2 linked regions of the Marinagarivorans cellulosilyticus genome follow. The protein of the gene in region 1 interacts with the protein of each later gene in a pairwise test. Links are inferred from orthologs where the notes say so. Each region holds a gene or a part of one and is shown in the gene's direction. Other genes may lie near its edges. The genes, in order: ftsA and MARGE09_RS09605.

The links.
Region 2: the proteins of ftsA (region 1) and MARGE09_RS09605 interact in binary tests that used the Escherichia coli proteins (3 or more experiments, as listed by UniProt). The link is inferred for Marinagarivorans cellulosilyticus from one-to-one orthologs.

The regions. Positions count from the first base shown.
Region 1 is NZ_AP023086.1:2,600,167-2,615,798, forward strand. What follows is about bases 1,028-3,908. They hold ftsA (cell division protein FtsA), read left to right. Parts: upstream 1,028-1,793; coding sequence 1,794-3,023; downstream 3,024-3,908. Other genes in these bases: MARGE09_RS10545 (cell division protein FtsQ/DivIB), read left to right, coding at 1,028-1,691; ftsZ (cell division protein FtsZ), read left to right, coding at 3,142-3,908. Outside these bases: MARGE09_RS10540 (D-alanine--D-alanine ligase), read left to right, coding at 1-869; more of MARGE09_RS10545, read left to right, coding at 873-1,027; more of ftsZ, read left to right, coding at 3,909-4,302; lpxC (UDP-3-O-acyl-N-acetylglucosamine deacetylase), read left to right, coding at 4,648-5,559; MARGE09_RS10565 (M23 family metallopeptidase), read left to right, coding at 5,858-6,790; preprotein translocase subunit SecA, read left to right, coding at 6,893-9,766; bifunctional glutamate N-acetyltransferase/amino-acid acetyltransferase ArgJ, read left to right, coding at 9,779-10,999; MARGE09_RS10580 (Nudix family hydrolase), read left to right, coding at 11,002-11,952; MARGE09_RS10585 (DUF481 domain-containing protein), read right to left, coding at 11,973-13,106; MARGE09_RS10590 (mechanosensitive ion channel domain-containing protein), read left to right, coding at 13,333-15,632. UniProt on the Escherichia coli protein: Essential cell division protein that assists in the assembly of the Z ring. May serve as the principal membrane anchor for the Z ring.
Region 2 is NZ_AP023086.1:2,424,226-2,439,915, forward strand. Bases 5,836-8,774 are described here. They hold MARGE09_RS09605 (rod shape-determining protein), read left to right. Parts: upstream 5,836-6,760; coding sequence 6,761-7,789; downstream 7,790-8,774. Other genes in these bases: gatA (Asp-tRNA(Asn)/Glu-tRNA(Gln) amidotransferase subunit GatA), read right to left, coding at 5,836-5,868; gatC (Asp-tRNA(Asn)/Glu-tRNA(Gln) amidotransferase subunit GatC), read right to left, coding at 5,887-6,168; mreC (rod shape-determining protein MreC), read left to right, coding at 7,999-8,774. Also shown: nudC (NAD(+) diphosphatase), read left to right, coding at 1-268; protease SohB, read left to right, coding at 379-1,419; sulfate transporter CysZ, read right to left, coding at 1,739-2,491; MARGE09_RS09585 (PA4642 family protein), read right to left, coding at 2,613-2,909; Asp-tRNA(Asn)/Glu-tRNA(Gln) amidotransferase subunit GatB, read right to left, coding at 2,957-4,402; more of gatA, read right to left, coding at 4,414-5,835; more of mreC, read left to right, coding at 8,775-8,871; rod shape-determining protein MreD, read left to right, coding at 8,868-9,350; MARGE09_RS09620 (Maf family protein), read left to right, coding at 9,406-10,023; rng (ribonuclease G), read left to right, coding at 10,099-11,589; MARGE09_RS09630 (YhdP family phospholipid transporter), read left to right, coding at 11,653-15,672; 5-oxoprolinase subunit PxpB, read left to right, coding at 15,653-15,690. UniProt on the Escherichia coli protein: Forms membrane-associated dynamic filaments that are essential for cell shape determination. Acts by regulating cell wall synthesis and cell elongation, and thus cell shape.

The DNA.
Region 1 (15,632 bases):
CTGCCGAGCGCGAAATCTCATTACAAAGTGGCGCTGCTGCGATTGAAGCACTGCAAAGCTTCGGTGTTGATGTAGTGGCTATTGATACACAAGAAAATGCTGTTGCACAGTTGCAACAGCAGGAACTATCGGGTGCTTTTATTGCCTTGCATGGCGTGGGTGGTGAAGATGGCAAAATCCAAGGTTTGTTGGAATTTTTAAATATCCCTTACACCGGCAGTGGTGTGTTGGCATCCTCGTTATGTATGGATAAGTTGCGTACAAAGCAATTGTGGTCCGGCGTAAATTTACCTTCTGCGCAATATTTAGCGCTCGAGAAGTCTACCGACTGGGTACAAGCGCTTGCCTATTTGGGTGGCGAGGCAATGGTAAAGCCTGCGCACGAAGGTTCGAGTATTGGAATGAGCCGCGTGAATACGCCGCAAGCGCTTAAAAAAGCTTACGAAGAGGCTGCGCAATACGATACTAGCGTATTGGCCGAGCAGTTCATTGTCGGCGCGGAGTACACGGTGGCTATTTTAAATGGTGAAGCGCTGCCACCTATACGGCTTCAACCCAATAGTGACTTTTATGACTTCAATGCAAAGTATTTAGCCGATGATACTCAATACTTGTGCCCTTGTGGTTTGGCGCAAGCAAAGGAAACTGAGCTAAAGCAATTAGCAAAGGCTGCCTTTACGGCTGTTGGGGCTGAGGGCTGGGGGCGTGTTGATATTATGGCAAATGCAGCGGGTGAATTTTATTTGCTGGAAGTCAATACTGTGCCGGGTTTAACGGGCCATTCATTAGTGCCAATGGCCGCGCAAGCTGCAGATATTGATTTTGAAACGTTGATTTTGCGCATTGCCGCGCAGGTTACGGCGAATTAGTTTGTGGCAAAGGCGAAAAAAAGTGGTGGCGCTAGCCGGCGGCGAAGCCTGGCAGCGAAGAAAAGTGAAGCAAGCCAGATACCCTGGCGCTTTTTACTGAATGCTTTTTTGGCGGTTGCCGTCGCTGTATTGTTGGTTTGGAGTATTTATCGGTTAGAGCCATTAGCCATTATTCAGCAATACACGAATAAGCCTATTGCGCATGTCAGTGTGCAGGGGGATTTTAAGTATGTATCACAGGTAAATATTGAAGCGTTAGTGGCAACAAAATTGACGGAAACTTTTTTAGAGCTGGACATTGTTGCTTTAAAAAGTCACTTGGAAAAGCACCCTTGGATTGATCGTGCAATAGTGACTCGGCAGTGGCCAGATACGTTATTGATAAAAATATCGGAGCAACAGCCAATAGCGCGCTGGAATTCGCATGATTTTTTAAATTTACGGGGTGAAATTGTTAATTTAGACAACAAAACTGAATTAAATCATCTACCTTTATTGAGAGCCAATGATAGGTATGCAGAAAAAGTCATGCAGCAATATGTCTTAGTTGCGAAGTTGTTGGCTAATTATAAATTTGCACCTTTAGTGCTAGAACTGGATAATACCCTAGCCTGGTCCTTAAAGATCTCGCCAGAAATAGAAATTAAGCTTGGCAGAGAAGATTCACTCAAAAAGTTACAGCGCCTCATGGACGTGTTGACCGCAGAGTTGAATGACCAAGTAAGCAATATCGATGCGATCGATATGCGCTATAAACAAGGCTTTGCCATTAACTGGATAGAACCGCCAGAGACAAGTAAAGCCGAAGCTGCAGTTCATTAGTTAAAATGTTCTGAGCGATAAAAGTGCGAACCCTTGTAGGTATCGCGAAACAGTAATACGACTAGGGCTTAAAAGCCAAATTGATTTATCGGGGCACAGGCAATGGCGCAGTCCAGTGGAAATAAAATGATCGTGGGTTTAGATATTGGAACATCTAAGGTTGTTGCGATCGTTGGGGAGTTATCGCCTGAAGGTGAACTGTCGGTAGTAGGTATTGGTTCTCATAGCTCTAGTGGTTTAAAAAAAGGCGTGGTCGTCAATATTGATTCAACGGTGCAATCGATACAGCGCGCAGTAGAAGAGGCCGAGCTAATGGCCGGTTGCCAAATACATTCGGTGTATGCGGGTATTGCCGGTAGTCATATTCGCAGTTTGAACTCGCACGGTATTGTGGCGATTAAAGACCGAGAAGTCTTTGCTCAAGATATAGAGCGCGTTATTGATGCTGCCCAAGCGGTTGCTATACCAGCGGATCAACGCATTTTGCATATCTTGCCACAGGAGTACCGCATCGATGATCAAGACGGTGTAAAAGAGCCGTTAGGTATGTCTGGTGTACGCTTAGAAGCCAAAGTGCATTTGGTGACTTGCGCTGTAAATGCTGCGCAAAATATTGAGAAGTGCATTCGTCGCTGCGGCTTAGATGTCGACGATATTATTCTAGAGCAATTGGCATCGAGCTATGCCGTGTTAACAGAGGATGAAAAAGAGCTGGGTGTATGCATGGTGGATATTGGTGGTGGAACAACCGATATCGCTATTTTCACCGAAGGCTCTATTCGCCATACGGGAGTAATCCCTATTGCTGGTGATCAAGTGACTAATGATATTGCAATGGCGTTAAGAACACCGACGCAGCACGCTGAAGATATCAAAATTAAATATGCCTGTGCCTTGGCCAAGCTAGCCGGCGCGGAAGAAACAATAAAGGTTCCAAGTGTAGGCGAGCGCCCACCAAGAGACCTTTCTCGTCAAGCGTTGGCTGAAGTAGTGGAGCCACGTTACGAAGAGTTATTCACTTTGGTGTTGGCCGAACTAAGGCGTAGTGGTTTCGAAGATATGCTACCGGCGGGCATTGTATTAACCGGTGGCACATCAAAAATGGAAGGTGTTGTAGAGTTGGCCGAAGAAATATTCCATATGCCTGTACGTTTAGGTGCACCGCAAAATGTTTCTGGTTTGCGTGATATCGTCAATAACCCAATTTATTCCACGGGTGTTGGCTTATTGCACTACGGCCTGAAGCAGCAAGGTGGGCAGGGTACAGAGTCATTTGAGCCTACAGATAATACTTGGGGACGAATAAAGAATTGGTTTCAGCGCAACTTGTAAAGTTAGTGCATAGGCACTGTTAGCTATTGATAAGTTACGCGAAACACTTGAATTGACGCTATGGCAACAATACCTAGCGTATACATATTTTTAAGCAGGGGAACGAAAGGGGAAAACCATGTTTGAGCTTGTAGATAATATTCCGCAAAATGCGGTAATTAAAGTTGTAGGTGTAGGTGGCGGTGGCGGTAACGCTGTGCGTCATATGATTGAGCAACAAGTTGATGGTGTGGACTTTATCTGCGCTAACACCGATGCGCAGGCGTTGAAAAATGTTAGTGCGCAAACCGTGTTGCAACTTGGTGGCCATCTAACCAAAGGTTTAGGTGCTGGCGCCAACCCTAACGTGGGCCGCGAGGCTGCAATGGAAGACCGTGAGCGTATTGCAGAAACTCTGCAAGGTGCCGATATGGTATTTATCACCGCGGGTATGGGGGGCGGTACTGGTACAGGCGCTGCACCCGTAGTGGCTGAGGTTGCTCGCGAGCTGGGTATTCTTACTGTCGCTGTTGTGACCCGCCCATTTCCTTTTGAAGGCCGCAAGCGCATGGCGATTGCGGAAGAGGGTATTAAGCAATTAAAAGATCGCGTTGATTCTTTGATTACTATCCCAAATGAAAAACTATTGGCTGTGCTGGGTAAATCCACCAGCTTAATCGATGCTTTTAAAGCCGCTAACGACGTATTGTTGGGTGCGGTGCAGGGTATCGCGGATCTTATTATTCGCCCAGGCATGATCAACGTCGACTTTGCTGATGTTCGCACTGTGATGAGTGAAATGGGCATGGCGATGATGGGTAGCGGTTCAGGTAAAGGCGAGAATCGCGCACGTGAAGCTGCGGAAGCCGCTATTCGCAGCCCACTTCTTGAAGATGTGAACCTTCACGGTGCGCGTGGCATTTTGGTTAACATTACTGCTGGAATGGACTTATCTTTGGGTGAGTTCAATGAAGTCGGTGACACCATCGAAGAGTTCGCCTCTGGTGATGCTACTGTGGTTGTAGGTACAGTGATTGACCCTGATATGGCCGACACCCTTAAGGTGACTGTGGTTGCTACTGGCTTGGGTGCTGTTCAGGCGCAAGAAGAAACACCTGCAAAACCTGAAAAAGTTGTAGATAATACGCGCCACGCCGACGGTGGTTTGAATTATGCTGTGTTGGATAAACCAACAGTTATGCGTAACCAAAACTCTAGTGCAGCGCCAAAGCTTGATGAAAAGGCTCGGGACATGGAATATCTTGATATTCCGGCGTTCCTGCGCCGTCAAGCGGACTAACCGCAGGCCGCTTGCTCGATTATTGCGCGCAGTTTCTGGCAGCTACGCCTGAGATACCGTTGCATGGATGCTGTTCCCCGCGTTATAGCGGGCGTATGCTGACGCAAAAAGCACGTCGAATACCGGCGTGCTTTTTGCGTACATTATGGTTGCTGAATCGAGCGTTCAGGTTGAATTCAGTTGTGTGGCGTTAGTATTAGTCACCTTAATATTTACTATTTTTGCTTTGCAGCATCAGTGGCACTCATTGAATTGGCTATGATTCTCCGGCCAATTGATAACAACAGTATGACACGCGGCTAAAAATTTACATTTTTGGCCGCTTATCTATAGAGACATAAAGTAATGATCAAACAACGCACGCTCAAAAACGAGATTCGCGCCACCGGTGTGGGGCTGCATACAGGGCAAAAGATCTATCTAACCCTAAGGCCTGGCCCAATAGATGGCGGTATCGTTTTTCGACGTGTAGACCTAAACCCTGTTGTTGAAATACAGGCAAAGGCTGAAAACGTTGGTGATACAACGCTATCTACAACGCTAATAAATGGCGATGTACGGGTTTCTACTGTAGAGCACTTGTTGTCAGCGATGGCAGGCTTGGGTATTGATAATGCCATTATTGATGTAAGCGCCGATGAAGTACCCATTATGGATGGCAGTGCAGGCCCGTTTGTTTTCCTGATTCAGTCTGCAGGCATCCAAGAGCAGCCAGCTGCGAAGAAATTTATTCGCATCAAGAAAGAAGTAACGGTTACCGACGGCGATAAAATGGCGACTTTTGTACCTTTTGACGGCTTTAAGGTGTCTTTTACTATCGATTTTGATCACCCCGTATTTAAAGGGCGCAAACTCGATGCCGTGGTGGATTTTTCAAGTACCTCGTTTGTGAAAGAGATTTCGCGAGCGCGGACTTTCGGCTTTATGCATGAAATAGAATACCTTCGCTCGAAAGGCTTAGCCAAGGGCGGCAGTGTTGATAACGCCATTGTGGTTGATAAATACCGCATATTGAATGAAGACGGTTTGCGTTATGAAGACGAATTTGTAAAGCATAAGATCCTTGATGCCATCGGAGATTTATATCTCTTAGGTAACACCTTAATTGGTGAATTCCGTGCTTATAAGTCTGGTCACGGCTTAAATAACCAATCGCTGCGCGAACTTATTCGTCAGCCAGATGCTTGGGAAGTTGTGACTTTTGAGGATGATGAAGAGTCGCCAATTGCCTATCACAAGCCATTGGCTGCTGCATAAACCATAGGTTATGTTTTTTCTGGCGAGGCCTTGGCGCTTGCCTGCTTACAAAAAGCCAACTTTCGAACAGTTGGCTTTTTGTGTTTTATATGCCATATTCTGGCGCCGATTAAGCTATATAGCCAAATCGACTAGGTTTTGTCATTTTTTTGATTAAACTTTAAGCGAGGCGACCGTTATTTATTCATCTTGCTGGCGTCCCAGCATCAGGTCTAAATTACCGTCGATATCAAACACTTTTAAATATGCGCAAGCTCAAAGTATTGCGCGTATTTCGGGTAGCTAAAGACAAAAGTCAGTGAAGATTATATTCATTAGCAAACGCCATGGTGGCACAAAAACAATTACCTTAGGCTTTTGGTCTAAGACGTTTTTGATCGCCGGTATGTTGGCTTTACCGTTAGCCGCGGTAACGTTAATTGCGCTGCAATGGAGTGTAAAAAGTGGTCATAGTCTGTTAACCCAGGACGTTTCAAAAACGTGGGAGCAAACGCTCACCGCCCAGCAGCTAGAAATCGAAAATACCCGCAATGAAGCGCAAAGTAAGCTTGAGGCACTCACACTACGAGTGGCTGAGCTGCAGGCCCGCTTAGTTCGCTTAGATGCGCTCGGTGAGCGCATGACAGTGGCTGCAAAGCTAGAGCATGGCGAGTTCGATTTTAGCCAGCCGCCAGCTTTGGGTGGCCCCTCTGAGGAGCTAGACAACCACAACTTTGAAGTTGCCACATTCATGGATATGATTGATGAGCTGTCCTTCAAGATTGAGGATCGACAGCATCAGCTGCAAACACTAGAAGCCTTGATGGCCAACCAAAAAGTAGAAGAGTCTATTTTTGTGGCTGGGCGTCCAATCACAAAAGGTTATTTGTCGTCGCGCTATGGCCGCAGAACTGATCCGTTCAGCGGGCGCGTTGCTTGGCATGCGGGCGTTGATTTTGCTGGCAAAGATGGCAGCGATATTGTCGCAGTTGCTGCGGGTGTCGTTACTTGGTCTGCAGAGCGTTACGGCTATGGTAATTTGGTTGAAATTAATCATGGCAACGGTTTCACAACCCGCTATGCTCACTGCAAAGAAAACCTCGTTAAAATAGGCGATGTAGTGAAAAAAGGCCAACTTATAGCGCTGATGGGCTCAAGTGGCCGCTCCACAGGCCCACACGTACATTTTGAGGTTTATAAGCATGGTCGCGCTGTCGATCCCGCCTCTTACATTCGTCGAGCCAGCCGCTGAACCTTTAAAGCCCCGTCCTATTTGTTTTTATATCGAACAGTTTCGGCTTTTTAGCCAACTCACTTTTTACCGCCGTTACGGCAACACAATTAAGATACCGTTATGACTCTGAATATTATTAAATTGTTATTTGGCTCTAAAAACGATCGCGAATTAAAGCGTATGCGCAAGCTCGTTAAAAAAATTAATGCCTTAGAAGAGTCTATCAAGGGGCTGGAAGACACTGCGCTAAAAGAAAAAACACAAGAGTTTCGTTCGCGCCACCAAAATGGTGAAACCCTTGATGCATTATTGCCAGAGGCCTTTGCAGTTTGTAGAGAGGCCAGCTCGCGCGTTATGGGAATGCGCCATTACGATGTTCAGCTGATTGGTGGTATCGCCTTGCACGAGGGGCGCATCGCAGAGATGCGTACCGGCGAAGGTAAAACACTCATGGCGACGCTGGCTGTCTATTTAAATGCGATTCCCGGTAATGGCTCGCACCTTGTAACTGTGAATGACTATTTGGCCCGCCGCGATGCTGAATGGATGCGCCCACTTTATGAGGCTCTGGGTTTAACGGTTGGCGTTATTGCTTCAATGCAGCCGCAAGATGAAAAGCGCGAAGCTTATAACTCTGATATTACCTACGGCACAAATAATGAATTTGGGTTCGATTACTTGCGCGATAATATGGTTTTGCGCAAAGAAGATCGCATGCAGCGGCCGCTGACATTTGCCGTTGTGGATGAGGTGGATTCGATCCTAATCGATGAGGCGCGCACACCGCTCATCATCTCCGGCGCAGCTGAAGATAGCTCTGAGCTTTATCGGGTGATGAACCTCCTAACGCCCACCTTGCGCCCCGTGGCCGATTCTGATGGCGAGCGCAATGAGAAAATTCAATTTCAAAAGGTGCTGCTCGAAGGGCAAGAAAAGCCCTGTTCAATTACTGCAGCTTTAACTGAAGCTGATAAAGCTAATAAAGATTTGGTGATTGCGGATGCCAGTGCTAAACCGCCAGTTTGCCGGTTGGCCGAAAAAGGGCATTTTATGCTCGATGAAAAAGGCCGCCAAATCGAGCTGACTGAAGATGGTCACGAGCTGGTTGAGCAGTGGTTAGTCAAAAATAAGCTTATGAAGGAAAACGACAGCCTTTATTCTGCCGGCAACCTAAATCTATTGCACCACGTTCATACATCGTTGAAGGCCCACAAGCTTTATCACAATGATGTCGAATACATTGTGCAAGATAGCCAGGTACTTTTAATTGATGAACACACGGGCCGCACAATGCCTGGGCGTCGTTTATCAGAGGGGTTGCATCAGGCGATTGAAGCCAAAGAAGGACTGGCAATTCAAAATGAAAGTCAAACCTTGGCTTCAACTACTTTCCAGAACTACTTTCGGTTGTACAAAAAATTATCGGGTATGACGGGTACTGCCGATACCGAGGCTGTTGAATTTCGTCAAATCTATGGTTTAGATGTTGTTGTTATCCCTACGAATAAACCCATTGCACGGCAAGATTTGAACGACCTTGTATTTTTAACCATTGACGAAAAATACGATGCAATTGTTAAACAGGTTCAAGAGCTGCAAAGCAAAAACGTCCCTATTTTGGTGGGGACTGCATCGGTAGAAAGCTCTGAAGAAGTCTCTCGTCGCTTTAAGGCTGCGGGGGTTCGTCACGAAGTGCTTAACGCTAAGCAGCATGACCGCGAGGCCGATATTATTGCTCAAGCTGGGCGCCCTGGTGCAATTACAGTCGCTACTAATATGGCGGGCCGTGGTACGGACATTAAGTTGGGTGGAAGCTGGGAAGCTGATGTCGAAAAGCTTGATAACCCAACACAAGCCCAAATCGACGAGCTCAAGGCGCAATGGAAGGAGCGTAACGAGCAAGTTAAAGCCAATGGCGGTCTGCATATTGTTGGTACAGAACGCCACGAATCTCGCCGAATAGACAATCAGCTTCGCGGTCGTGCGGGGCGCCAAGGTGACCCTGGTGTATCGCGCTTTTATCTTTCACTGGAAGATAGCTTGATGCGTATTTTCGCCTCTGATCGTGTGCGCAATATGATGAGTGCGCTAGGCATGGAGAAAGGCGAAGCGATCGAAGCAAAAATGGTTTCTCGGGCTATTGAAAAAGCGCAGCGAAAAGTTGAGGGTCGCAACTTTGACTTCCGTAAGCAGCTACTTGAATACGATGATGTCGCCAACGATCAAAGGCAGGTAATTTATACCCAGCGCAATGATTTATTAGAAATGGACAGCATTGAAGATGCCATTACGGGTATGCGCGAAGAGGTCATGAACGATATTATCTCTAACCATATTCCTCCTCAATCATTGGCTGAGCAATGGGACGTATCGGGGCTGGAGGAAGTTATTAAGGTTGATTTCGGTGTGGATCTACCCATTGCCCAGTGGCTTGAAGACGATAAAAAACTGTATGAAGAACCGTTGCGCGAAAAAATTATTGCTGCAATGGATGAGTTCTACCAGCAGAAGTGCGAGCGCCTTGGCGGTGTTATGCGAGGTCTGGAAAAGCAATTAATGCTGCATGTTCTAGATACATTGTGGAAAGAGCATCTGCAGAGCATGGACCAGTTACGCCAAGGTATTGGCTTGCGCGCTTATGCGCAGAAAAACCCCAAGCAAGAATATAAAAGAGAAGCTTTTGAGTTGTTCCAAGAATTATTGAATAGCTTAAAGCACGATGTTGCGCGTGTATTGTTTAAAGTCGAGCCGATGACCGAAGAGCAAATGCATATGATGGAAGCCCAGCGCAGAATGGAAGCAGAAGCAGCGATGCGTAACCAGCAATTAAAGCATGAAGACGCATCGGCGTTAACAGCGCCGCAAGCGCCAGAGTCTGAAGCTCCGCCTTTGCAGCAGCCTTTGCAGCGTGCAGCACCCAAAGTAGGGCGCAATGATCCGTGCCCATGTGGCTCGGGTAAAAAATATAAAGCATGCCACGGTAAATTAGCGTAAAGAGGTATTGTTATGGCAGTGGGTGAGCACATTTGGCCGGTAATGCATCCTATTGCAGGTTTAACTTTAGGCACTGCAAGTGCGGGTGTTAAATATGCGGGACGAACCGATATTGTTGTAATGGCTATTGCCGAGGGTGCCGCGGTTTCGGGTGTTTTTACGCAAAATGCATTTTGCGCCGCTCCTGTTATCGTTGGGCGAAATCACTTGTCTGCTGGCGATATTCGTTATTTTTTAATTAATTCTGGCAATGCGAATGCGTGTACTGGTGAGCGCGGCCTTGCCGATGCAGAGTCCTGCTGCCAAGCGGTGGCAACACTTGGCGATATTGAAGCGCGGCAAGTGGTTCCATTTTCGACGGGTGTGATTGGTGAATATTTGCCTGTCCCTAAAATTGTTAATGCGCTACCGGCTGCCATGTCGTCGTTGTCTGTTAATGGTTGGGATGCGGCGGCCAAAGCAATTATGACAACAGACACTCGCCCAAAAGGCGCAAGTGTTCAGTTCGAGCATGATGGCGAAGTGATTTCTGTTACCGGCATCGCTAAGGGCGCGGGCATGATTAGGCCAAATATGGCGACTATGCTGGCGTATATAGCAACAGATGCGGTGGTGGCCCAGCCGCTGCTGGATGATATGGTAAAGCGTGCTGCAGATCAGTCGTTTAACCGTATTAGCATTGATGGCGACACATCAACGAATGACTCTTGCTTGTTAGTGGCAACAGGCCAAGCAGGCTTACCTATGTTGAGTGATCCAGCTGGCGAATTGTACGATAAGCTAATGGCTGCAGTTACTGATGTTCACCGGCAGCTGGCGCTAGGTATTGTGCGAGACGGTGAAGGGGCTAGTAAATGTATTAGCGTAGCCGTCACTCAAGGTGGAAACAAAGAAGAGTGCTTAAAGGTGGCCTATGCCATTGCGCACTCACCGCTAGTGAAAACAGCGCTTTTTGCATCAGACCCGAACTGGGGGCGTATTATCTGTGCTGTTGGTTATGCTGGTGTGCGTGCACTAGACACTCAAAAAGTAAATGTTTATTTGGATGATGTTTGCATTGTGCGTGCTGGCCAGCGGGCACAAGAGTACACCGAAGAGCAAGGTCAGGCAGTTGTTGATCAGGCCGAATTTAGTGTGCGTGTAGAACTTGGCCGTGGTCATAGTTCTGATGAGGTTTGGACAACAGATCTTTCGCATGACTACGTCACAATTAATGCGGAATATCGTAGTTAAGTATGTCGTCTGTTCATGTCGCTGTAGGCGTTATCTTAACTCAGAAAAAGGTGCTTTTAGCTAAACGTGCACAGCATCAGCATCAAGGTGGCTTATGGGAATTTCCTGGCGGTAAGGTTGAGGCCGGTGAGCATGTTACGGCTGCACTTAATCGTGAGCTTAAAGAAGAGCTTGCTATTAATGCAACACAAATGCAGCCGTTAATCCAAATTCGACATGATTATGGCGATAAGGTTGTTTTGCTAGATGTATGGACGGTAACTGCTTTTGACGGCGAACCGAGTGGCCAAGAAGGGCAGCCTTTGGTTTGGGCTGATCTTAATCAATTAATCCATTACGATTTTCCGGCGGCAAACCGGCCAATTGTTTCTGCTCTTACCCTGCCGCGCCTCATTGCCGTAACGCCTTCTAGTGGCGCAAAAGATGAAGTTTTGGCTTTTTGCCAAAAGGCATTGGCTCTAGGCGCTGCTGGTTTTCAATTGCGCTCACTACAACTAGGGCCCGAAGATATCAACTGGCTGCATAGTAAATTGACTGAGCTCTGCGGTGTGCCGATTTGGATAAACAGTGCGCATTTATTTGATAATTCAGGCGTTATCAATCAAGCGCTACTTTCGCTAGCTGCCCATGTCCATTTTACTTCCCGCCATTTGGTGCAGGCAAAAAAAGTCGGTTCGTGCATCGCGAATGCAACGGCATCATGCCATAACTTGGAAGAAATAAGGGCTGCAGAAGCGGCTGGAATTAAAGCCGTTTATTTATCGCCAGTGTCAGCAACGCCGTCACATCCAGATGCTAACGGCTTAGGCTGGGATGCTTTTTCACAGCTTGTAGCGAAAGCCAAAGTCCCAGTATATGCATTAGGTGGTATGGCGCTTGCGGACTTGCCGTTTGCACAAAACTGTTATGCGCAAGGCATTGCCGGTATATCGCTTTTTCAGTTTCAGCCCTAGGAGCTGGGCCTCCAGCTAATTTAGTTGAAAGAATAGCTAATGCTAAAAATAAAGCGATAGTCGTCGTTTTTTGGTGTTGTGCCTAAATCATCGGGTGTTGGGCTCTCAATATAATCCCATACAATGGAGGTATTGAAGTCAATGCTGCGGGTTAGGTCGTAACTCAAAGTAGATATGACGTGGTGAGTGTAACCACCTGATGCTTCATTTGCCCAGAGAATTTGATAATCGAGAATAAAGCCCATGGCGCTCGTCACATTCATGTTGTAGTGCGTAGAGGCAATTAGCACTGCCGATTGCTCTCGCTTTTCGCTCGCTTCTTCGACTTCGTTGAATTGAGTAAACTGTATACCTGGTCCGATAAATAAATCCCATTGTTTATTATCTCTGTCGATGGCCTGTAAACCTAGGCCTGCCCCAAGGGTGCCTCGGGCATCAATATTTTGAAAGCGGTCGCTAAAAATATCTAAAAATAACGGGCGGTAGAATAATCGCTGGTTGGCAAAAATATCGAAATTGCTGCGCAAGCGATGATTGTTGGCGGTCTCTTTATCGTCGCTGTAGGTGTATAAACCGAGGTAATCGACCGTAAAGCGTGACAAAGCTGTTCGACGCTTTGTTGAAAAGTTACCGTTGTATTCCGTTTGCGGTGAGTTGCCTGATCGGATATTCGTGCCTAGGCCAAAGCGTGCGCTCCAAAAGTTAAGCTCTTTGAGTTGGCCAGAAACCAGTGCAATTAAACGCTCGCGGTCAAAGTTGTAGCTCAAGCTGTCATTTTTAATTTCAATCGTGCGCTCGGAAAGTGTAATTGTGCCCACCTGTGGCTTATCGACACCAAAAATTCTAACGGCTTGTGGCCTTAGGGTATGCACTTGCTCAATATCGTCTAATTTAAATTTCCGAAGCCCCAACTTTGCGCTGTTAAACTCCATTTCCCCGTTATAGACTACTTTTATTTTGCCCTTTAACCATTCACCTGATGTTAACTGTAGCCAGTCCCATTCGTCATTAAAGGCGTTATCCGTGCGCTGTTGAAGTACGTCGTTAGCCACGGCGTCTGGAATAACTGGTGCGCTGTTTGCCTGCTTGGGCAGCCCAAAGAGGGCCCAGTTAGAGACGAGAAATAGCACCAAGGTGGCTCGATGGATTGACATGGTTACCTCTAAAATCATTCTGTAATATTCTACCGAGTAGGCTATAAGCCTGCGTGCGGGGGTAGCAATATAGCAGTGCAATACGGGTTTTAGAACCGATGCAAAAATAGAAGGTGGAAATAAAGAAAGTGCTCACTGTTTGCTGTTTCTATATTTCTATTTTGGGCGTATTCCAAATTCTAATGGCACCTAAATGCTGAATGCAGTTAATGATGGAAGGTAATCGATGATTAATATTCAAAAGGCCTCTACGAGAGCAATTACTGTGTTGATATTTTGTGGGGTGACGTGGCTAAGTGTATTCCCTGCTGCCTCGGTTGCCGACGATATCGAGTTTCAAGGGCATGCTTCAGTTAATGCTTCTGAGGTGGAATCGCAGTTGGCCCGGCTAGAAGATAATGCTGATCTCTCTCCCGAGTTCATTGAAAAATTAAAAGTACAATACAAAGCTGTTCTCGAAAATTTGGCTAAGCAGAGTGGTTTTTTAAACAAGGCAAGTGAATATCGCAAAATACAATTGCAAGCTGACGAGCATGCCGACCAGCTAACTGAAGAGCTCAAACAGCGTCAAGGAGACCGGCCACAACTGCGGATACCAGAAAACGCGTCGGTCGCAGAAACGCAAAAGCAGTTGTCTCGAGAAGAGGCCAAGTTGTTGGCGGTTAAGGGGCGTTTGTTAGCTATAGAAAAAGAGCAAGCTAATCCGGCCAATACCGTATCGGCTGCCCGCCAGCGTTTAAGTAATATTAATTTGGCGCAGGAAAAGTTACAGGGCGAGTTGGCCAAGATTTCGGTAGGTGTAACATCAAACTTGCAGCAGGCAGAGCAGTGGCTACTTCTGAGTAAAAAAGCAGTGTTGGATGCCGAAGAAAAAATGCTTGAGTTAAAGCTTGCGAGTGCGCCAATGCAAACGCGGTTGTTAGCTGCGGATCATGCGCTACAGCTTGAAATACAGCGTGAATTAGCGCGAAACATCGAGCGGTTGCAGCGTGAGTTAAATGAAAAACGCAGTACTGAGGCGCAAGTTTCACGTGAGGCAACACAGGCGCTATCAGCAAGCGCTGTGGGATTAAGTGATGACGTTGAACAGTACGTTAAAGGGAATAAGGCGTTAAGCCTAGAGCTAACCGAGTTGGCTCAGAAATTAAATGATAAAACTCAACGTAGCCAACTAGCGAAAGATCAGCTGGAACTTATTAATAATCGCTACCGAATGATTAAGAAAAAACTAGAAATCACAGGGCTTTCTCATGCTTTGGGGAGCGTTTTGACCGAGCGCAGTAACGACCTTCCGCAAATTGCGGGCTACCATAAAGAACATGACGAATTGCTTGAGGAGATTTCTAAAACCGCACTACGCAAGCTCGAATTACAAAATGATGTAAGCCTCCAGCATCATCTGGAGCAGGACAAAAAGCGCTTGCTAGCCAGTTTGAATTCCACGGCTACGGGTGAAAATAAACAATGGATTAGTGATGTTGTTGCCAACCGTCTATCTCTGCTAGAAAAACTTGAGTCAGAATATGCTGCTTACATGAGAGTATTGTCTGATGTGGATTTCGATTTATTAGAGCTTATTGATGTTACTAATCGTTTTGATGAATTTTTGGTTCGTCAGTTAATGTGGGTTCGAACATCACCTTCAATAATATCGTATACCACTACTGATATTCTAAACGAAGGTGTGTTGTTAATAGATTACTTGGGCAATGTTGATTATAAAGCGGCGGTTGCCAATGTTTTTGGTAGGCTTTGGGTGTGGCTAATATTGTTCGTTATATCAGCAATAGTTATTGGTCAAAGTTGGTTGAAGTCGCGCCAAAAACAGCTCGAACAAGCTATTGCTCAAGCGCCGCATGCCTCGTTAGTGCCGGCGTTGCAGTATGTTTTTGGGGTGCTGGTGCGGTCTGCGCCGCTAGCGCTTCTGGCTTTTGTTTTATCGCGTACTGTCGATGCAGCGGTTATCCCTAAGGCGCATGAAAAATTAATTAGCTTATTGTGGGTTTACCTTTTCTGTGCAGATTTCACGGCTAGGTTGCTGCACTCAAACGGTTTTGTTAGCAGTTATTTTCGCTGGCCTCAGGAGCTAATTCACGATTTATTTAAAGGTTTCAAACGCTTGAGGAATACGGTTGTTATTCCCTTGTTAGTGGTTTCAATTATACCGTGGCATCTTTTTGCAAGCAAAGGGACTGGTTTTATGGGGACCGTCCTATTGAGTTTAATAATGTGCTTTCTGGCTTACAGTATTAACTGCTTTTTGTCTGTTCAGTATTCGTTGGTTGGCAGTATTCAGCAGCGAAGGCTGGTTAGGCCTGCGTCAAAACTGCAGATTATTGCGCGCTTAATTATGGTCGGGGGGCCAATTGTTTGGGCTATAAGTTTGCTGGCAGGGTATCGTTACGCCTCTATTGTATTGTGCGGTCGCGTATTTGAAACGATTTTAGTACTCCCTTTTATTGTCTTTGCTTATCAACTTGCTGAGCGAGGATTAATGGAGTTTCAATCTCGGGTTAAATACCATCA
Region 2 (15,690 bases), 170 kb from region 1 along the record:
GGCAGAGCAGGCATTTATTCGCGAGGTGAAAGAGGAGGTTGATCTTGACGTTGCAAATTTACGTTACGTGACCAGCCAAAACTGGCCATATCCGTCGCAGCTGATGCTGGGTTATATTGCCGATTATGCTGGCGGCGATATTAGTGTTGATGGTGTTGAAATAGAGCATGCGGCTTGGTTCTCGATGGATAACTTGCCGGAGCTGCCGCCAGTAGGCACCATTTCTCGCCAACTGATTGATAGTTTTTTTCAATCGTCTGTTGAGTAACGAGTTAGCTCGACTTCTAGTTTATGCCAGTAAATGCTTAAGCGTATTTACGGTGGCTTTGTTAAGTTGTTTCTTTGTTGATATTTAAACGTGTATTTGGAGATTATCTGTTGGAATTTTTATTTGAATATGGGCTGTTTTTAGCAAAAGCGATTACGCTGGTGGTAGCGATAGCCGTGGTGATTGGTTTGATTGTCGCATCAAGCGTAAAGGGCGCTGCTAGCGACAAAGGGCAGATAGCCATTGCGCGCTTAAATGAGCGCTATGATTCTATGCGCGAGGCCTTGCAGCATGCTGTGTTATCTGAAAAGGCACTTAAACAATTAGAGAAAACAGAAAAAAAAGAAGCCAAGCAAAAAGAAAAAGCCGAAAAAAAGGGCGATGAAGTAGCACGCCGAAAGCGTGTGTATGTGCTGGATTTTGATGGTGATATTAAGGCGTCCGCAGCGGACGAGCTACGCGAAACCGTGACAGCGGTATTAACCATTGCCGAGCCGCAAGACGAGGTTGTCGTTAAGTTGGAAAGTGGCGGTGGTATGGTTCATAGCTACGGTTTGGCTTCTAGCCAATTGGCGCGTATTGCTGATAAGTCTATTCCATTAACCGTGTGTGTCGATAAGGTGGCGGCCAGTGGTGGTTATATGATGGCCTGTGTAGCCGATAAAATATTGGCCGCGCCATTTGCAATTATTGGCTCTATTGGTGTTGTTGCTCAAATTCCTAATTTTCACAAAGTGTTAAAAAAGCATGATGTCGACTATGAAATGCTAACGGCAGGTAAATACAAGCGCACGTTAACAATGCTTGGTGAAAATACGGATGAAGGCCGCAAAAAGTTTGTTGAAGACTTAGAAGATACGCATGTTCTGTTTAAAGATTTTGTATCTAGCCATCGCGAGCAAGTCGATGTGGAAGATGTGGCAACGGGTGAGATTTGGTTCGGTTCGCGTGCATTGGATAAAAAGCTTATTGATGCGATTAGTACATCAGATGAGTATTTGTATGGTTTGTCGGCTGAATCTGATTTATTCGAGGTTAGCTTTGAGCAAAAGAAAACACTGCCTGAAAAGTTAGGGCTTTCGGTGTCTGTTGCGGTAGAGAGCACCTTAACTAAAGTGTGGGGTAAGGTTAGTCAACGGTATTTTTCATAGCATATTGGATTTAAATGTAAGGGCATCTCTAAAAATAGTGATTGTTTTGTGAGAGCAAGGAGGCACCGCCCGGACGACTGAATGGATTCAGGAGGTAGAGCGACGCAGGAAGCCAAAGCCGAGAGCCGCAGTTTACGTGGTGTAAATCATTCAACGCATCCTTGCGCTTCACCCTTCGGGCAGCAAACTGTGCAAATTGGTCCTCCAATTTGTGAGGACTCGAGGACGGAGCTGACGCCGTTATCGCGGAAAAAGTGCATTTTTAGAGGTGTCCGGTAAGATAAAAATGGCCGCTATTAAGCGGCCATTTTTTTGTCTGCTATTGCTGCCACTTTAGCTCTTTAATCCAAAAGGCTGTGCCGCCAGTAACGGCGGCTGGCATGGCAAAGATATTGATAATGGGTACCATGCTGGCAATCATCACCATTCCACCAAAACCAGTACTGCTATATATATTGGCGCGCATGCGCTTGCGCATTGGGCCAAAATCGAGCTGGTTGTTATCGCAGGCGTAGTCAACATATTGAATAGCCATGCACCAAGATCCCCATAAGGCTGCAACCACGGGCACGAGGGGGCTTGTAATGCCAACAAGGCCTAGCAATATCAGCACGAAAAAGACAAAAATACCTCGCCCAATAAAATAGAATATTTTGCGTAATTCTCGGCCAATAACACGCGGTATCATCTGGCCGATGGGCTCGTCGGCCATTTTTTTACCTGTGACTAGCTCTTCGGTTTTTTGTGCTAGCAGACCATAAAAGGGGGCGGCCACAATATTGGTGATGGCATTAAATAGGTAGCCGTAGCACAGCAATAGTATCGCCCCGACCAATATCCACATTAACCATTTTAAAAAGTGCAAAAAGCTGGGAACCTTATCAAGCATCCATTCCATGCCACTATTAAAGTAGTGGAACATGGTTGCCGTAAGGGTAAAGAAAATAATCAGGTTAATGATTAAAGGTACGAGGATGTAAAGCCTTAGCTCTTTGCGCCACAGCAGGTTAACACCTTCTATATAGTAGTTGACACCAGTGGCAAGGTTGTTATTTGGCAACGTTTTTATCATGGGGTACTCCGTAAAATACGCTACAAAAAAGGCGTTAATACCTCTACGCTATCATTAAGTTCGTAGTGATATTAACGCCTTTATCTTGCGAGCGGTTAGCGCTTGAATTAATTGCCCGTGATCACTTTGCGCCTGCTGCATTTAAGGCTGCAAGGTAGTCGCTGCCCTGACGGTGGCCAGCAATAATCTGTGGCATTGTTTTGCCTGTAGGACCTACAGCGTTTATGTTGCGCCCTGCAGCTACAAAAAATTGTACGAAGGTTGCAAAGTTTTCCTGGTGCATGCCCCGGTAGGCAACCTCTATGCAGTGATAGTCAGCATCTATGCCAGCTGGTGCTTGTACATCTAGAAACGATTTGATGCGTTCGTCATCAAACGTTTCACCTAAGACTTTTTGTTTATCTTTTTTTAAGCTCATAATCTTCTCTCGTAAATACTCGCCGTTTGTGCGTTAAGCTTTGGTTATTAGCCGTTAAGCTTGTTGACCAGTAGTTCGTTCAATTGTTTGGGGTTTGCTTGGCCTTTGCTGGCCTTCATGCATTGTCCGACAAAAAATCCGAGCATTTTGGGGCGCTTATCGTCGGCAGCTGCACGGTAGTTATCAACTTGCTTTTGATTGTTGGCGAGCACTTCGTCAATAATCTTTTCGAGTGCGCCGCTATCGCTGACTTGCTTTAAGCCTTTAGCCTCGATAATAGTATCGGCATCACCTTCGCCGGCGGCCATCGCTTCAAATACGGTTTTAGCCATTTTACTGTTGATGGTGCCATCGTCGATGCGAACAGTGAGGCCGGCTAAAGCTTGTGCTGATACAGGACAGCTAGCAATGGTAATCTCTTCGCGATTTAGCAAAGCGGCAATTTCACCCATTACCCAGTTAGCGGCTAGTTTTGGTTGCGCGCCAGCGGCTACCGCAGCATCAAAATAAACTGCTGTTGCTACATCACTTGTTAGCACCTGTGCATCGTAATCGGATAACCCCATGTCTCGGGTGTAGCGTACGCGCTTATCTTCGGGTAGCTCGGGCATAGCCGCTTTTACTTCAGCTAAGAACTCATCACTAAGCTCTACTGGCAATAAATCGGGACAAGGGAAGTAGCGGTAATCGTTGGAGTCTTCTTTGCTGCGCATGGCGCGGGCTTTTTTAGTATCGCCATTGTAAAGCCGTGTTTCTTGACGAATTTCGCCGCCGCTTTCAAGCACGCTGATTTGACGCTCAACTTCTAGCTCGATGGCCTCTTCCATAAACTTAAATGAGTTAAGGTTTTTGGTTTCGGTTCGGGTGCCCAGTTTTTCTTCACCTTTAGGGCGAATGGAAATATTGACATCAAAACGCAAAGAGCCTTGCGACATTTCGCCGTCACAAATCCCTAGTGCCACTACTAAACCGTGCAGCTTCTTTGCAAAGGCAACGGCTTGGTCAGCATTGCGCATATCGGGTTCGGTAACAATTTCGATTAAGGGCGTGCCGGCGCGGTTAAGGTCGATACCGCTCATGCCGTGGAAATCTTCGTGTAGCGACTTCCCGGCGTCTTCCTCTAAGTGTGCGTGGTGAATGCGCACAGTGTGAGTGCTACCGTCGTCGAGCGCGATTTCCATTTTACCTGCGCCAACAATAGGGGCGTCTAGCTGTGTGGTTTGATAGCCCTTGGGTAGGTCGGGGTAGAAGTAGTTTTTGCGTTCAAAAACAGAGGTGCGGCCAATTTCAGCATCAATAGCTAAGCCAAACATTGCGGCGTACTTAAACGCTTGGCGGTTGGGTACTGGCAGTGTGCCGGGCATGGCTAAATCAATCGCGCAAGCTTGGGTGTTGGGCTCGGCGCCGAATTCGGTGCTAGAACCTGAAAATATTTTGGTTTTGGTGGCCAATTGAACGTGAATTTCAAGGCCGATAACGGTTTCCCATTCCATAGTGCTTTGCCTTATTCGTAGTTGGCCGGTGCCAGTGTATGGAAGTTAGTCGCTTGCTGGAATTGATGCGCAGCGCCTAGCATTTTTGCTTCGGCAAAATAATTGCCAATAATCTGCAAGCCCACGGGTTTTCCGTCGACTAAGCCGCAAGGCACGGACATACCGGGTAGGCCAGCAAGGTTGGTTGCAATGGTGTAGATGTCTTCAAGGTACATAGCTACAGGATCTGCACCTTTGCTGCCAAACTCAAAGGCCGGTGTTGGAGAAGTGGGGCCAATAATGAGATCGACATCGTTAAATGCAGCAACAAAATCTTGTTGTATTAAGCGGCGGGCTTTTTGTGCTTTGGCGAAGTAGGCGTCGTAATAGCCGGCGCTTAGAGCATAGGCACCGACCAATATGCGGCGCTTAACTTCGTCGCCAAAGGCTTCGCTGCGCGAGCGACAATAAAGGTCGTCTAAGTCTTGTGGATTTTCACAGCGGTAGCCGTAGCGCACGCCATCAAAACGGGACAAGTTTGCAGAGCATTCGGCCGGAGCAATCACATAGTAAGCCGGCACTGATAACCCAGTGTGCGGCAGCTTGATGGATTTGGTCGTTGCGCCCAGCTTTTCGAACTGTGCAATAGCTTCGCGTACACATTTTTCAGTTTCGGGGTTTAAGCCTTCACCGAAATACTCATCGGGAATACCAATGCGAAGGCCTGCGAGTGGTTGGTTCAGTAAACGGGTGTAATCATCTACCGGCTCGTTAACGCTGGTGGAGTCTTTGGCGTCGTAGCCAGACATAGTGCCAAGCAACAATGCAACATCTTCTGCGCTGCGAGCCATTAAGCCGGCTTGATCTAAGCTGCTAGCAAACGCGATCATGCCGTAGCGCGAGGCGCGGCCATAAGTGGGTTTAAGGCCTGTGATGCCGCACAGTGCGGCCGGTTGCCTAATAGACCCCCCAGTATCTGTTGCCGTGGCTGCTGGAGCCAAACGTGCTGCTACCGCAGCGGCAGAGCCACCTGATGACCCACCTGGTACGCAGTTAGTGGCCCAGGGGTTTTTAACGGGGCCGTAGTAGCTGGTTTCGTTGGAGGAGCCCATAGCGAACTCGTCCATGTTTGTTTTACCTAAACAAACAACGCCTTGCTGTTGGTAGTTGGCCACAATGGTTGCGTCGTAAGGGGATATAAAATTATCCAACATTTTCGAGCCGCAGCTTGTGCGCACGCCTTGCGTACAGAAAATATCTTTGTGCGCGATGGGTAAACCACACAGCGCGGGGGCATCGCCTTGTGCAATGCGGGCATCAGCGGCTTTGGCTTGGGCTAGGGCTTGTTCTTCAGTGACGGTAATAAAGCTATTTAGCTCGCCATCGTGGCTTTTTATTCTGTCGAGAAAAAATTGCGTAAGCTCGACACTGGATACAGCTTTGCTTTGCAGCTGCTTTACCAGTTGAGCAACAGTTTGGTTATGCATGCGGGTATCCGTTGTAAGTTAGTCGATGACTTTGGGGACAAGGTAAAGGCCATTTTCGGTGGCAGGCGCAATAGCTTGCATTTGTTCGCGCACATTGGGCTCGCTGACCTCATCGGCGCGTAAAATTTGTACGGCATCTAATGGGTGCGCCATAGGTTTTACGTCGTTGGTATCGGCGGCAGCTAGTTGGTCGACTAATGCCAAAACATTGCTAATGCTGGTGGCCACTTCGTCGGCTTTATCGTCGGCAATTTGCAAGCGCGCTAGCTTTGCCAGTTGTTGAATGTCTTCTCGGTTCACGAGGATCTCCGCTTACGGAATAAATAAAAAGGCATGGTGAGCCGCATTGGCGTAAAATGCTCGCCATTGCTGCCCTAACCGTTAAAACCTAACCGTTAAAAATAGGCGCGCTAAGTTACCACATTTGCGCCTTGCCCTAAATCCCTTGCGTTGCTAGAGTGCCATCCAACTTAAAAGGGGCTCAATAAAGCGGCTTTTTAATGTTGTTGTGCAGCCATATTGCTAAGAGTGCAATCACAATTGAATGTTTTTTGTGCAGTACTTTAGTGTTGCACTGAAGCGGCAAGTGATAAAGTTTCTTCATATATTCAAAAGTTTTAACACGAGCGCAAAACTAAGGCCTACTATATAAGCAGGCTGTCTATATTTTGTTCTTTGTGGTGGGTTGGCAAATAAGACAGTAAGGTCTTGATACGGCTTTTTGGATGTGAAGGCTTGCACACAACGCGGCGCAAATGGGTACCGCAAAAATTTATAGCGTGTCCGAGGTTGTATGTACGGGCGTTTGAGTAGATGCATGTCTAAAGGGCTGCATTGCGCACATTACAGTATTCTCAGTATATGAGACTTTCTTAAAAAGGTTTTCGTCCACATGTTTAAGCGTTTACGCGGGCTGTTTTCAAATGACCTATCCATCGATTTGGGTACGGCAAATACACTTATTTTTGTCCGCGAACGCGGCATTGTTTTAAATGAACCTTCTGTGGTTGCTATTCGCAACCACAATGGCCAAAAGCGCGTAGAGGCGGTAGGCATGGCTGCAAAACGCATGCTTGGCCGCACGCCCGGTAATATTATGGCTATCCGCCCCCTAAAAGATGGCGTTATTGCCGACTTCCAAGTGACCGAAAAAATGCTTCAGCACTTTATTAAAAAGGTCCACGAGCACGCTTGGTTGCAGCCTTCACCACGAGTATTGGTGTGCGTACCGTGTTTATCAACAGAAGTTGAAAAACGCGCAATTCGCGAGTCGGCCATTGGTGCTGGCGCGCGCGAAGTACACTTGATCGAAGAACCTATGGCTGCAGCAATAGGTGCCGGCTTAAATGTAGAAGAAGCAACGGGCTCGATGGTTGTTGATATTGGTGGCGGTACAACAGAGATCGCGATTATTTCACTTAATGGTGTTGTTCATTCTGATTCTGTACGCATTGGTGGTGACCGTTTTGATGAAGCCATCATTAATTTTGTGCGTCGTAAATACGGTAGCGTGATTGGTGAGGCAACGGCGGAGCGCATCAAAAAAGAAATTGGCTGCGCCTTTGCAGGTAGCGAAGTGCTCGAAATTGATGTTCGCGGCCGCAATCTTGCCGAAGGTGTACCGCGTAGCTTTACGTTAAACAGTGACGAGGTGCTAGAGTCTTTACAGGAGCCGTTGGCGGGAATTGTTCAAGCGGTTAAAAGCGCCTTAGAACAGTGCCCACCCGAATTGGCCAGTGATATTGCCGAAAGCGGCATCGTGATTACCGGCGGCGGCGCGCTATTGCGTAGCATTGATCATTTGTTGATGGAAGAAACTGGCTTGCCTGTAGTTATTGCTGAAGACCCGCTCACATGTGTGGCTCGCGGTGGCGGTAAAGCCATGGAACTTATGGACAGTCGAACTATCACCCTATCTTAAGAGTGGCGTAATTCGCGAATCCTGTTGATAAAAAACGCGAAAAGCCAATAACAGTCGCTAAGTGTGCTATTTTCGAGCACCTGAGCTATGGTGTTAATGATAATGAATGTTGTTAATACCTTCAGTCTTTGCCTTTTGGCGGCGAGGCTGGGATTTGTTAAGGCCTATTTCTAAGCTGCTAAGTTAAAGAGGGCGGTACCATCAAGCTGCTGTTTACCAAAGGACCATCATTGGGCGCCAAAATGGCTGCGCTCTTTGTGGTTTCTGCTGTGCTTGTTGCACTGTTTGTCACCACGCCGTTTTTGGAAGGGGCGCGTAATAAAGCGGTGGGCTTGGCAGCCCCCCTTTATCATTTAGCCGACTTGCCGCATAACTTAAGTGAATGGAGTCGAACACGCTTAATTGGTCGCGATAAACTGATTCAAGAGAATGAATCGCTGCGCAGTGAATTGTTAGTTCATCAGCGCAAATTACAGCAGCTTGCATTCCTCGCAGCAGAAAACACCCGCCTTCGCCAACTGCTAAATTCAGCCGATACGCTTAATCAGCGAGTCTTGGTGGCTGATCTTATAGGGGTGGCACCTGACCCTAACATTCATAAAGTCTTTATTAATCGCGGCACGCGGGATGGCGTTTATGTCGGCCAGCCTGTTGTTGATGCTTCTGGCTTGATTGGCCAAGTGGTGAATGTATCGTCTTCTAATAGCAGCGTGTTGTTGATATCTGATACTAGCCACGCCATTCCAGTGCAAATTAATCGCAACGGCGTGCGCTTGATAGCAGAAGGGCGTGGCAGCGTCTTTGAGCTAGGCTTGCGGCATGTTTCTAGTACGCTAGATATTAAAGAAGGCGACTTATTGGTCAGCTCTGGCTTGGGGGATATTTACCCCGCTGGTTATCCTGTCGCTACCGTTGAAAAAATCGTCTACGACCCTGGTAGGCCGTTTGCCGATGTTGTTGCTGTGCCTATGGCCCAACTCAACCGAAACCGCCATGTACTGCTTGTTTTTGCGCAATCTTCTAAAGTGTCTTTTGGTGCCGGCGATGCTGATGTTTCATCCGAAGTGCAAACGCCGCCATGAGTGACAACATTGGCTACCTTCCTTGGTTGGCGGTGACGGTATTTGTAGGCTTGATGCTAAGCATTTACCCGTTACCCGCCCATTATGCTTGGTTTCGCCCAGAGTTTCTGGCGTTGGTGTGCATCTTTTGGGCTGTCTTTTGCCCGTATCGTTTTGGGGTTGTGATGGCTTGGTGCATTGGCCTTCTGCAGGATATTGTTGTGGGCGATGTGTGGGGTGCACATGCTTTGTCGTTAGCTTTTATTGCGTACTTATGTTTGTGTTCCTACCAGCGTTTACGCAGTTATCGACGAGGCCAGCAAATGCTATGGGTATTTGTATTGGTTGGCATTCACGAAGTGTTTGTTAATTGGGTTCAGGGGTTAAATGGTTATGCTGCGCCAGTGGTCATGATTATATTACCGACACTCATTACAGCATTGTGTTGGCCGTTGGTGGTTGGTTTACTTAAGCCCACGCGTAATATCTGGCAGGGGTAGTGGCTTACAGCCTGTGCATGCGAGCCTTAACGCGATAAAAATAAGAGAACGTTTTATGCAAGCGAATGGTGCTGCCAAGCCCAAATTATTCTTAGCCTCAAAATCGCCGCGTCGCGCCGAGTTGCTGCAGCAAATAGGGGTTCCTTTTGAGGTCTTGAGTATTGATGTGCCAGAGCATCGCCAAGAAGGTGAGGCGCCGGCAACCTATGTTGCGCGTTTAGCGCGCGAAAAGGCCCGCGCTGGTGCAGCGCTAGTAAATGGGTGCGCTGTGTTAGGTGCCGATACCATTGTAGAGTGCGCAGGCCACGTGTTGGAAAAACCCCGCGATCAAGCCCATGCCGCTGAGATGTTACATTTATTGAGCGATCAAACGCACCTTGTGCATACGGCTGTTGCTCTTTGTTGCAATGAGCAGCTATATACCGATTTAGTCACCAGCAAAGTGACTTTTCGAGCGTTATCGAGTGATGAAATAGCCCGTTATTGGCTTACCGGCGAGCCTGCTGATAAAGCCGGCGGTTACGGTATTCAAGGTTTAGGGGCTGTTTTTGTTCAGCACTTAGCTGGAAGTTATTCAGGGGTAATGGGTTTGCCCATCGCTCAAACTCAGCAGCTGTTGGCATCGTTAAATATAACGTGCTGGCAACCGGATGCTAGCACTGCGTTAATGTGAACATTGCCTTGTATAAAGTATCAAAAATAGCGATGCACTGTAAAAACGCACTGCCAAATTAATAGGAGAGCCGCAATGAGAGATGAAATATTAGTCAATTTTGGCCCAACAGAAACGCGCGCGGCGTTAGTTGAAAATGGTGTGGTGCAGGAAATTTACATTGAGCGCACACAAAAGCGAGGCATTGTTGGCAACATTTACAAGGGTAAAGTTGTACGGGTTTTACCGGGTATGCAAGCTGCTTTTGTTGATATTGGCTTAGAACGCGCGGGCTTTATTCATGCTGGCGATATCTCTTCTCAAAATACCGACCCTGCCAGCGACAGCGCAGATACTAAAAACAGTGAGCCTGCTGATATCCGCACCTTATTACGCGAAGGCCAGCAAGTGTTGGTACAGGTTACAAAAGACCCTATCAGTACAAAAGGCGCAAGGCTTACAACACATATCTCTGTTTCGGCGCGTTATTTGGTGTATATGCCCAGCAGTGAACATATTGGTATCTCTAATCGAATTGAGGATGCGGCCGAGCGCGAGCGATTAAAAGCGGCGGTTAGCGAAATTACTTCAGAGTACAAAGAGCAATACGGCGGTGGCTTTATTGTGCGCACTGCTGCTGAGGGTGCCTCTACCGAAGAGCTAAAAGCCGATATCCCTTTTGTATATAAGCTTTGGCATAACTTGGCAGAGAAAATAAAAACCACCAAAGCGCCTAAACTTGTCTACGAAGATTTGCCGCTGTACATGCGCACTGTGCGCGATTTAATGCAACCCTCTATAGAAAAGGTTCGTATCGATTCGCGTGAATCACTGCAAAAAATGGAGAACTTTGCCCAGTACTACGCGCCAGAAATTGGCGGCCGAATAGAGCATTACCCAGGGCCTCGCCCCATTTTCGATTTGTACGGTGTTGAAGACGAACTTAAAAAAGCGCTCGAAACCCGCGTGCCTTTAAAGTCTGGCGGTTATCTTATTGTTGAGCAAACCGAGGCTATGTCTACTATTGATGTAAACACTGGCGCTTTTGTTGGGCATCGAAACTTAGAAGAAACCATTTTTAAAACCAATTTGGAAGCGGCTTCTGCTATTGCGCGTCAGCTACGTTTACGCAATTTAGGTGGCATTATCATTCTTGATTTTATTGATATGACAGATGCCGAGCACCAGCGCCAAGTTTTAAGAACGCTAGAAAAGCACCTAGAGCGCGATCGTGCAAAAACCAATGTTATGGGGGTCTCACAGCTAGGTTTAGTTGAAATGACGCGCAAGCGCACAAGTGAATCGCTAGGGCAAATGCTATGTGTGCCTTGCGCTGTTTGCAATGGTCGTGGCGTTTTGAAATCAGCAGAAACTGTGTGTTATGAGATTTTTCGAGAAATATTGCGCGAAGCGCGTAATTACGACGACACAAAATTATTAGTATTGGCCTCGCAGGTTGTTATTGACCGCCTGCTGGATGAAGAGTCCGACAATGTTGCTGATTTAGAGCTGTTTATTGAGCGCGCAATTCAGTTTCAAGTCGAGGCGCTTTATAACCAAGAACAGTACGATATTGTATTGGTGTAGTGTTGATGTGATGTACAAAATAAAAACGGCTATACAGAAAACACTTACCAATAGGGGGCTGCGTTGAAGTTAGTATCGCGCCGCTCGCTGCAAACGTTTGTGCGCATTGTTTGGGGCACTACGGTTTTTCTTGTTATTTTACTGGCCGTTTGTGTGCAGCTGGGGCGTACTGCTTTTCCTTATTTAAACGATTATAAATCGTTGCTCGAAGATCAACTTTCTTTACGGCTAAACTCCACCATCACAGTAGGGGAAATTCAAGCCAGTTGGGATGGTTTGCGCCCCGCGATTACATTGCTTAATGTTCGCGTAAGCGGGGGACCTTACGAGGGGCAGTTGCACGCCGAACAATTGTCGGCGCAAATTAATTTGCTGGCAACCTTTAAAGATTGGCGTTTAGCGCTAGGTAAATTAGATTTTGAAGGCTTGCGTGCCGAGATGGTGCAGTCGGAAGATGGCTCTTGGGCTGTGGTGGGTTTGCCGCAATCATCTGCCGGCGATAGCAATTTTACCATCGATGATCCGTTGGATATTTTCTTGTTTGGCCGCCGCTTAGAGCTAAACGAAACCTCATTGGTTATGCGCTTTCGCACAGGCCATACGGCCGAAATGACGATTCCTTCTGTATCCTTAGAAAATGATGCTAATTTTCACCGGTTAAAAGCCAAGGTGGATGTTGATAAAGACTCGAATGCTTTTTATTTGGTTGTGGAGGGGCAAGGCGACCCCCGCGATGATAAAAACTTTGAAGCACGCGGTTATTTGCAGTTGCAGCAGTTTCCACTACAAAAAGTTGTGGCAGCAACGGGCCTACACAAAGGTTTGGATATTGAGCCAGGCTTGTGGAGTGACGGTAGCCGAATGGATTTCCAGCTGTGGTTTGAAGGCTCTACTGCGAAAGGTATGGATTTTAGTGGTGGCGGAAAAGCTTCTGGCTTACCGTTTAAATTGCCTGGTGAAGCCGAAGCACCGGCTATTCCACAATTTAAATTTACGGGCCGCTGGGATAAACAAAATGGCTTATTCGCGCAAATTGCTAATTTAGGCTTAACGTGGCCACAGGCCGAAATTCCCCCTTTAGATATTGAATTGCGCGCAGGTTTAAATACGCCGGCGCAATTGCGTATTCGAGAGCTTGATGTTACTGCATGGAGCCAAGCGGTTGGCGCTTTAAAACTGAATAATGTTGTTGCTAAATTACAAGACTTATTAAAACCCGGCGGCACGCTGCGCGATATAGGCGTTACGGTAACAACTGCAGAGCAGGGTTATTTTCATTTGCAGGCTAATGTTTTTGATGCCGCAGTAGAAAGCTGGCAAGGGGCGCCGCAAGTACGCCATGCCACAGGCTTTGTTGAATCAACGGCCTTTAAGGGCCGAATGGTGATTGATGCGAATGATGGCTTCGTGATGCATTATCCCATTGTGTATAAAAAGCCGCTCGATTTTTATCAGGCCTCTGGTGAGGTTGCTTGGTTTGTTAATTTAGAGTCGTCGATGGTTTATGTCACATCGGGCTTATTGAACCTTAAAGGCGAAAGCGGTGAAGGCGCTGGTTATTTGTATTTAAGTTTGCCAACAAAACGTTTAGATAATATCGAGCCAGAAATGACGCTTGTGGTGGGCATGCGCGAAAGCGTTGCCCGTTATCATGAGGCTTATGTGCCTTACACCATTCCCGATTCGTTGTATAACTGGTTAGGGCAAAGTATTAAAGATGGCGATTTAACCGACGGCGGTTTTATTTATCGGGGGTCTCTTTTGGGTGCACCAATGCGCCCGCGCAGTTTGCAGTTGAGCATGAAAATTCACAGCGGCGAGCTTGCCTTTGACCCAGCGTGGCCCGTGCTAAAAAATGCTGATGCCTCATTGCTGGTGGACGACTTAGGCTTGGCGGTCACCATTGATAAAGGAGAGTTGCTAGGCAATACCCTTACCGGAGGCCGGGTGGCCTTAGTCGAATCGGATGATAACAAAATGGCGCTTTCTATAACCGGTAATGCATCTGGCGATGCAAAAAGTGCTTTGGCGTTATTGCGCTCTAGCCCTGTACAGGATATCGCCGGTGAAGCCTTAGCGCAGTTTCAGGCCGCAGGTTCGTACAACGGAAGTGTGGAATTATTTATACCTTTAGATGGCGGCTTAAATGACGGCTGGCAAGATATTCAAGCGAGTTTGGATGATGGCGTTTTTCAATTGCCCGCGCTAGATTTAACCTTTAACGCTGTTAAAGGTGATATTCGTTACCATACAAAGGAAGGTCTCACGGCAAAAGATATTACGGCAACTTTATGGCAGCAGCCGGTACAGGGGCATTTAATTACCGAAAGTGATGAGGCTGGGCGAGTACTCAATTTGGCTTTCTCAGGTGTTGCTGATGTAGTGGATTTAAAGGGTTGGCTCAATCGTCCCATTTTTAATTATATACACGGTCAAGCGAATGTAAGCGGCGAATTAACACTGCCATTTGATCACCCGACACAAGGGGTTGCACTGGAGTTAACATCGCAATTAGAGGGGGTCGAGCTTAACTTCCCCGCACCTTATAGCAAACCTGCACATCAAGCGCATGAATTAACCGTTGAGTATGAAGCGCCTAGGCATTCGCCATTAAGTTATATCTCTGTTCGCTCTGCTTTTGATATATCGTCACAAATGATGATGGAAGGCGGTGCTATTAAAGCTATGGATGTTAGTTTTTCTGAGCCAAATCGCTTGCGTGAAGGCAGTATTCGGTTGCACGGTAATGTAGGTGATATAGATGCCGGCCCGTGGAGTGATTTTGTACTGGAATACATCGATGCCTTAACTCAATCGCCGCCTGGCGGAGTATTAGCAGACACAGCAACGCAGGTAAATACAAAGGCTGCTAAAGCGCCAATTTTCTCCATGGCCTTGCGCGCAAATACAGTGACCTTGGGCGAGCTGGTCGTCGACCATGTTGCGTTGTGGGGGCGAGAGTTAGAAGATTCTTGGTACTTCGATTTAGAAACGCCAAAAGCGGTGGCAAATTATCAGCGTTTTAATGATGATCGCCCAGATCAGTTGCATTTTGAGTATTTACATTTGCCGAGCACCGGCGAAGAAACTGACCCACAACGTGAAAAACAAAGCTTTTTGGCGAATGTTGCGCTCGAACATTTAGAGCCGATGGATGTACGTATTGATGAACTAGCTTTTGGGGGGGAAGGTTGGGGGCATATTGCATTTGATTATCGCCCAGAGCGCCGAGGCCTTGTAGCCAAGCGTATACGCGGTAACATTCGAGGGTTAAAAACAACCGATGGTACGCTCGCAATATATAAGCGTAGTGAAAATGAGTGGGAAAGTAGTTTTAGCGGCGCTATTAATACTGCCAATGTTGGCGATGTACTGGAAAACTTCGATTACCCGCGCGCGTTAGTGAGTGATACAGCCACTTTTGATGTTAGTTTAAATTGGCCCGGCCACCCAGATCAGTTAAATCTTAACAGCCTTGCCGGCACAGTCGAATTGCAATTGAATAATGGCCATTTTATTCAGGGCGAAACCGGTGACGATCGCTCGTTATTAAAGCTTATTTCACTATTAAATTTCGATACTTTAGTGCGCAGGCTGAGGTTGGATTTTTCCGACTTGCGCCCCGAAGGGCTTAGTTACGATTCCGTTAGCGGTAAACTGTATTTTGAAAAAGAAACCGTAAAAATTAAAGCGCAAACACCGTTGATTGTGGATACGACATCAGCCGATTTACAGTTGGTGGGCGATATTGGTTTAGCTTCGCAAACGATTGATAGCCAGCTAGTTGCGACGCTACCTATTGCAGGTAACCTTGCCGTTGCAGCAGCACTTACTGCGGGTTTGCCTGCCGCTGTGGGGGTTTACGTGGTGGGTAAACTGTTTAAAGAGCAGGTCGATGAGCTAGCCAGCGTGCGCTACAACGTCACGGGCAGTTGGGAAGAACCTAAGTTGGAAGTTGATAAAATATTTGAGGCGCATGCCAGTGGGCGTGCGGAAAATAAACAAGTTCCTCTCGAATTAGAGCAGTTATATCCACCGCCCGAGCCTACAAAAAATAGTACTAATGACAGCGCCAAAAACTAACCAAACCTATGCGGTTTA